2 regions of the Streptomyces sp. S6 genome follow, and region 1 is predicted to be linked to the other one. Evidence: riboswitches for the same ligand, from Rfam matches in the RefSeq annotation. Region 1 holds a riboswitch; the other holds the start of a gene.
What was found. A riboswitch is a leader RNA that binds a small molecule or an ion and turns the genes downstream of it on or off. The one in region 1 is predicted to bind cobalamin.
Positions count from the first base shown of each region.

Region 2: it holds a riboswitch for cobalamin, as region 1 does, so the genes downstream of both, ACVNF4_RS24505 (ABC transporter substrate-binding protein) here and ACVNF4_RS12555 (ribonucleoside-diphosphate reductase subunit alpha) in region 1, are expected to answer to the same signal.

Region 1 is NZ_JBTYMC010000069.1:8,904-12,516, reverse strand. Features, by position in the region: gene ACVNF4_RS12565 (DUF3311 domain-containing protein) at 1-90, shown strand, start outside; gene mctP (monocarboxylate uptake permease MctP) at 87-1,697, shown strand; cobalamin riboswitch at 2,039-2,173, shown strand; gene ACVNF4_RS12555 (ribonucleoside-diphosphate reductase subunit alpha) at 2,309-3,613, shown strand, end outside.
Region 2 is NZ_JBTYMC010000207.1:248-3,860, reverse strand. Features, by position in the region: gene ACVNF4_RS24520 (MarR family winged helix-turn-helix transcriptional regulator) at 1-73, shown strand, start outside; gene ACVNF4_RS24515 (GNAT family N-acetyltransferase) at 150-671, shown strand; gene ACVNF4_RS24510 (GNAT family N-acetyltransferase) at 731-1,291, shown strand; cobalamin riboswitch at 1,316-1,476, shown strand; gene ACVNF4_RS24505 (ABC transporter substrate-binding protein) at 1,559-2,569, shown strand; gene ACVNF4_RS24500 (FecCD family ABC transporter permease) at 2,566-3,576, shown strand; partial or broken gene ACVNF4_RS24495 (ATP-binding cassette domain-containing protein) at 3,573-3,613, shown strand, end outside.

The sequences.
Region 1 (3,613 bases):
TGGGTCGTGATCTCCACGGCGCTGACGATGACCGCGTACCAGTTGTGGCGGCGTGACCAGCGGGCCCGCAAGGGGGGTGCGGCGAAGTGAAGGACGGTGTGAACGGCGTCGCGCTCGGCGTCTTCATCTTCTTCTTCCTGGCCGTCACGGTCATGGGGTTCCTCGCGGCGCACTGGCGCAAGGCGGAGAACGAGCACTCCCTGGACGAATGGGGGCTCGGCGGGCGGTCGTTCGGGACCTGGGTGACGTGGTTCCTGCTCGGCGGGGACCTCTACACGGCTTACACGTTCGTGGCGGTGCCGGCGGCCGTGTACGCGGCCGGCGCGGCCGGGTTCTTCGCCGTGCCGTACACGATCCTCGTGTACCCGCTGATCTTCACGTTCCTGCCCCGGCTGTGGTCCGTCTCGCACAAGCACGGGTACGTCACCACCTCCGACTTCGTGCGCGGGCGGTTCGGGTCCAAGGGGCTGTCCCTCGCGGTCGCCCTCACCGGCATCCTCGCGACCATGCCGTACATCGCGCTCCAGCTCGTCGGGATCCAGGCCGTGCTGGACGTCATGGGCGTCGGGGGTGGCGAGGACACGAACTGGTTCGTCAAGGACCTGCCCCTGCTGATCGCCTTCGGCGTGCTGGCCGCGTACACGTACTCCTCGGGGCTGCGGGCGCCGGCGCTGATCGCGTTCGTCAAGGACACGCTGATCTACATCGTGATCACGGTCGCGATCATCTACATCCCGATCAAGCTGGGCGGGTTCGACGAGATCTTCGCGAAGGCCGGGGAGAAGTACACGGCCGCCGGGGCCGGGGGGCTGGTGCCGGCCGAGGGGGCGCAGTGGACGTACGCCACGCTGGCGCTCGGGTCGGCGCTGGCGCTGTTCATGTATCCCCACTCGATCACCGCGACCCTCTCCTCCCGGAGCCGCGAGGTCATCCGGCGCAACACGACGATCCTGCCGCTGTATTCCCTGATGCTGGGGTTGCTCGCGCTGCTCGGGTTCATGGCGATCGCGGCGGGCGTGAAGGTGAAGAACGGCCAACTGGCCATCCCCCAGCTCTTCGAGGACATGTTCCCCGACTGGTTCGCGGGGGTCGCGTTCGCGGCGATCGGGATCGGCGCGCTCGTCCCGGCCGCGATCATGTCCATCGCCGCCGCCAACCTCTTCACACGGAACATCTACAAGGACTTCATCCGTCCCGACGCGACGCCGGAACAGGAGACGAAGATCTCCAAACTGGTCTCCCTCCTGGTGAAGGTGGGCGCCCTGATCTTCGTCCTGACGATGGACAAAACGGTAGCCATCAACTTCCAGCTCCTCGGCGGCATCTGGATCCTCCAGACCTTCCCCGCCCTCGTCGGCGGCCTCTTCACCCGCTGGTTCCACCGCTGGGCGCTGCTGGGCGGCTGGGCCGTCGGCATGATCTACGGCACCTTCGCCGCGTACGGCGTCGCCTCCCCCACCCAGAAACACTTCGGCGGCAGCTCGAAGGAGATCCCGGGAATCGGCGAGATCGGCTACATCGGCCTCACGGCGTTCGTCCTGAACGTGGCGGTGACGGTCGCCCTCACGTTCGCCCTGCGGGCAGCGAAGGCCCCGGACGGGGTGGACGAGACCAGCCCCTCGGACTACACGGCGGACGCCGGCGACCCGGGCGTCCAGACGGAACTGCCCCCGGCGACATCGGGAGCGACCCACTAGCGCCGTCGGGCAACTGCGGCACCGTCGTGGTTGCTCGCGCAGTTCCCCGCGCCCCTGAAAGATGCGCTGCCGCGCACTTTCAGGGGCGCGGGGCTGTATCGATGTGCGGCTCCGCCGCGCGGGCACGAACGGGCACACACAACCCGCAGCAGACAGCCGACGCCAGCACCATCAGGGGCGCGGGGAACTGCGCGAACGGCCACACACGGCCCGCAGACCGCCCCCGACCCGCACCCCCCCCCACCCCCTCCCCGCTATCACAGCCCCCACCCGAAAGTTGACGCTCCGAAGCCGACGCGACACAACATCTGGGGTTGCCACCACGACCCGGCACTAGATGTATGCTCGTGCTCGCTGTCGCCGCAGGGGAATCCGGTGCGAATCCGGAACTGTCCCGCAACGGTGTACTTGTCGTATCCGCCCCATGCGGACCGGCAAGAGTCAGTCCGAGGACCTGTCGGCAGCGAATACGCGCCCGGCCGCCCCAGGACGGCCCGGCGTGCCCTGACGTCCGGGCCTCGCGGAGTGGGCCGGGGTGCGAATCGTGCTGTGTGCTCGTGCTGCCCCCTGCCCTCGGCGAGACCCCTTGCCGAGCGAGCGGAGAGCCTCACGTGACCATCGCGCCAGCCGAACCGGCTTCAGCAGTCACCCCCGTGGAGAACGACGGTCCCGGAACCGCGTTGCTGCGGACCCTGACGGAGCTGACCGCCGACCTCCCCGACGCCGACCCCGGCCGGGTCGCCGCCGCGGCCCTGCGCGGGCGCTCCGCGCGGGCGGACGAGGCCGAGCTGCGCGAGCTGGCGACGGAGGCCGCCGCCGGCCTGATCTCGGAGGACCCGGCGTACTCCCGCCTCGCCGCCCGCCTCCTGACGATCAGCGTCCGCGCCGAGGCCGCGTCCCAGGGTGTGACGACGTTCACGGAGTCCGTGGCCGTCGGCCACCGCGAGGGCCTCATCGCCGACCGCACCGCGGACTTCGTCAGCCTGCACGCGAAGCACCTCGACGCCCTGATCGACCCCGCCGCCGACGACCGCTTCGGCTACTTCGGCCTGCGCACCCTGCACAGCCGTTACCTGCTCCGGCACCCGATCACCCGCAAGGTCGTCGAGACCCCCCAGCACTTCCTGCTGCGCGTCGCGTCGGGCCTGGCCGAGGACGAGACCGTCCGCGCCCTGGACGAGGTCGCCGCGCTGTACGGCCTGATGAGCCGCCTGGACTACCTCCCGTCGTCCCCCACGCTCTTCAACTCCGGCACCCGCCACCCGCAGATGTCGTCCTGCTACCTCCTGGACTCCCCCAAGGACGAGCTGGACTCCATCTACGACCGCTACCACCAGGTCGCCCGCCTCTCGAAGCACGCCGGCGGCATCGGCCTGTCGTACTCCCGCATCCGCTCCCGCGGTTCGCTGATCCGGGGCACGAACGGGCACTCCAACGGCATCGTGCCGTTCCTGAAGACGCTGGACGCGAGTGTCGCGGCCGTGAACCAGGGCGGGCGGCGCAAGGGCGCGGCGGCGGTGTACCTGGAGACCTGGCACTCCGACATCGAGGAGTTCCTGGAGCTGCGGGACAACACCGGTGAGGACGCCCGGCGCACCCACAACCTGAACCTCGCGCACTGGATCCCGGACGAGTTCATGCGCCGCGTGAACGCGGACCGGGAGTGGTCGCTGTTCTCCCCGTCGGACGTGCCGGAGCTGGTCGACCTGTGGGGCGACGAGTTCGACGCGGCGTACCGCGCGGCGGAGGCGAAAGGTCTCGCCAAGAAGACCATCCCGGCGCGTGACCTGTACGGCCGCATGATGCGGACGCTCGCGCAGACCGGCAACGGCTGGATGACGTTCAAGGACGCCGCGAACCGCACGGCGAACCAGACCGCCGAGCCGGGTCACGTCGTCCACTCCTCGAACCTCTGC
Region 2 (3,613 bases), on a different contig from region 1:
CGCGGGGTATCTGCGGCGGTTCAACAACGGGATCGAGGCGATCGGGGGGCGGCCGTGGCCTCGGGAGGGGTAGGGGGAGGGTGGGGGTGGTGCGTTGCCGGGTGCGAGTGGTCCGTGCGGCTCGCGGCGATCCGTGCCGCCGCCGAGAGGTGAACGCGCTCGTGGCGGAGGTGATCGGCACCGGGCGACTGGAGTTGGTGCCGCTGCGGGTCGAGCACGCCGAGGAGATGGCGGACGTCCTGTCGGACCCGGCGCTGCACACCTTCGTCGGTGGCGCCCCGGACACTCCGGCAGCCCTGCGCGCCCGGTACCGGCGCATCACAGCGGGCTCCCCCGACCCCGGGGTGGAGTGGCTGAACTGGGTGATCCGGCTGCGGGCGGGCGGCTGCCTCACCGGCACCGTGCAGGCGACGGTCCGTACCGACGGCGCGGTGCGGGAGGCCGAGGTCGCCTGGGTGGTGGGCACGCCCTGGCAGGGGCAGGGCATCGCGGGGGAGGCGGCCCGGGGGCTGGTGGGGTGGCTGGCGGAGAAGGGGGTGGACACCGTCGTCGCGCATGTCCACCCCGATCACGGGGCGTCTGCGGCCGTCGCGGCCCGCGCCGGGCTCACCGCGACCGGCGAGTGGCAGGACGGCGAGGTCCGGTGGCGCCGAACCCTCCGGCGGCCATGACCGGCGGCACCCGGAGAACCCGGGGGCGTACGGCCCGCCCCCGGCGCTACCGTGAGCCGGTGATCACGCTCCCCCTCGCCACCGACCGCCTGCGCCTGCGCCTCTTCACCCCGGACGACCTCCACGACCTGTACGCCTACCAAGGGCTGCCCGAGGTGGCCCGCTACCTCTACCGGCCGCCGCTGAGCCGGGGCCAGTGCGCCCAGGCGCTCACCAGACGGGCGCAGGGCTCCGGTTGGGCGCAGGACGGGGACGATCTGGTGCTCGCGGTCTGCCCGCAGGACGGGCCGGGAGTCGTCGGCGAGGTCGTGCTGAAGCTGGCGAGCGCCGGGGCGCGGCAGGCGGAGATCGGGTGGGTCTTCCATCCGGCGCACGGCGGGCAGGGGTACGCGACGGAGGCGGCACGGGCGGCGGCCGGCCTCGCCTTCACCGCACTCGGCGTCCACCGCCTCTTCGCCCGCCTCGACACCCGCAACACCGGGTCGGTGCGGGTGTGCGAGCGGCTCGGGATGCGCAGGGAGGCGCACCTCGTGGAGAACGACGTGGACGGGGACGGCGAGTGGGGCAGCGAGTACGTGTACGCGCTGCTCGCGGCGGAGTGGCGGGATCGGGCCGTGTGATAACTTCCGGGAGCCAGTCGAACCCCTGTGTGCTCAAGTCGGCGCACGGGGCAGGGAATCCGGTGGGAATCCGGAGCTGACGCGCAGCGGTGAGGGTGACGGGCGGGGCAACAGGCCACTGGACAAAGCGAGTTCGTCCGGGAAGGCGCACCGCTCGGGTGACCCCGAGTCCGAAGACCTGCTGGCGGCCTCCGGCCGGGAAGACGGTCGGGGGTGGACCGTACGACCGGGCTTCGCGTACGAGCCCTCGACGCCGAAGGATGCTCTGTGCGGCTCGCACGCCCCGCTGCCCTGTTCCTCGTCTCCGCCGTCCTGCTGACGGGCTGTGGCGGGTCCTCCCAGAAGAAGAGCGCCGCCGACGCGGTGACGCTCACGAACTGCGGGCAGAAGGTCACCGTGGACGCCCCGCCGAAACGCGCGGTCTCCCTCAACCAGGGGACGACGGAGATCATGCTCTCCCTGGGCCTCGCGGACCGCATGGCCGGCACGGCGACCTGGACGGACCCCGTCTCCCCGGCTCTGGCGAAGGAGAACGCGAAGGTCGAGCGTCTCGCGGACAACGCCCCTTCCCTGGAGACGGTCCTCGACGCCGAACCGGACTTCGTGGCCGCCTCGTTCGCCTCGACCCTCGGCAAGGGCGGCGTCGCCCCGCGCGAGCAGTTCGAGAAGCTCGGCGTCCCGACGTACCTCTCCCCCTCGGACTGCGTCGGCAAGGACAACGGCGGGGACGGCGACGGCGCCCGCACCCGGCCGCTCGCGATCGACGCGATCTACGGCGAAGTCCTGGACCTGGCAAGGATCTTCGGCGTCGAGGAGCGCGGCGAGAAACTGGTGGCCGACCTCAAGAAGCGGGTGTCGACGGCGACTTCGGGACTGAAGGCCCAAAGCGCCACGCTGCTCTACTGGTTCGCCAACTCCCAGTCCCCCTACCTCGCGGGGTGCTGCGGCGCCCCCGGCGTCATCACCCGCACGCTGGGCGCGAAGAACGTCTTCGACGACACGAAGGACGAATGGCCGCAGGTGAGTTGGGAGACGGTCGCCGACCGCGACCCGGACGTCCTGGTGATCGGCGACCTGACCCGTAGGCAGCAGACGGCGGAGACCGCCGCGAAGAAGATCGGGTTCCTGGAGTCGAACCCGGTCACGAAGAACATGACGGCCGTGAGGAAGAAGCGGTACGTGCTGCTGTCGGGCCAGGCCATGAACCCGACGATCCGCACGGTCGAGGGGATCGAGAAGGTCGCGGCGGCGCTGCGCGCGGACGGCCTCGCGGGATGACGCGGGGGCTCCTGCTGGGCGCGGGGGGCCTCGCCCTGCTGGCGTGCTCGGTCGCGCTGGCGATCACGATCGGCCCGGCGGACATCGCCGTCGGTGACGTGTGGGCGTCGGTCGCGTCCCATCTCGGCTGGGGCCGCACGGAGTTGAGCCCCCTCAGGGACGGCATCGTGTGGAACCTCCGGCTCCCGCGCACGCTCCTCGCGGCGGTGTGCGGCGCCGGGCTCGCGGTGTGCGGCGCGGTCATGCAGTCCCTGCTGCGCAACCCCCTCGCCGACCCGTTCGTCCTCGGCGTCTCCTCGGGCGCGTCGACGGGCGCGGTCGTCATCGTCGTCCTCGGCGTCGGCGGGGGCCTCGTGCCGGTGTCGGGCGGGGCGTTCATCGGGGCGGTGCTGTCGTTCGGCCTGGTGCTGCTGCTCAGCCACACGCTGGGCGGGACGACGGACCGGGTGGTCCTCGCGGGGGTCGCGGCGATGCAGTTGTTCTCGGCGCTGACGTCGTTCGTCGTGATGACGGCGGCGGACGCGGAGACCACGCGGGGTGTCCTGTTCTGGCTGCTGGGCTCGCTGAGCGGCGCGGACTGGGCGGACGTCACGGTCGGCGCGGTCGTCCTCGCGGCGGCGCTGCTGGTCTGCGTCGGCCACGCCCGCACCCTGGACGCGTTCGCGTTCGGCCAGGACGCGGCGGCGTCGCTCGGCGTCCCGGTCGCCCGCACCCGGCTGGTCCTGCTGTGCACGACGGCGCTGCTGACGGCGGCGCTGGTCAGCTCGGCGGGTGCGATCGGCTTCGTCGGCCTGGTCCTCCCGCACGCGACCCGCGCCCTCACCGGCCCCGGCCACACCCGGCTCCTGCCGGCGACGGCGCTGGCGGGCGCGGTGTTTCTGCTGTGGGTGGACACCCTGGCCCGCACGGTCCTCGCCCCGCAGGAGGTCCCGGTGGGGGTCGTGACGTCCCTGATCGGGGTGCCGGCGTTCGTGGCGGTGCTGTACCGGGCGAAGGGGGCGCGGTGAACGGCCTGAACGCGGACCGGGTCCGGCGCACGGCGGG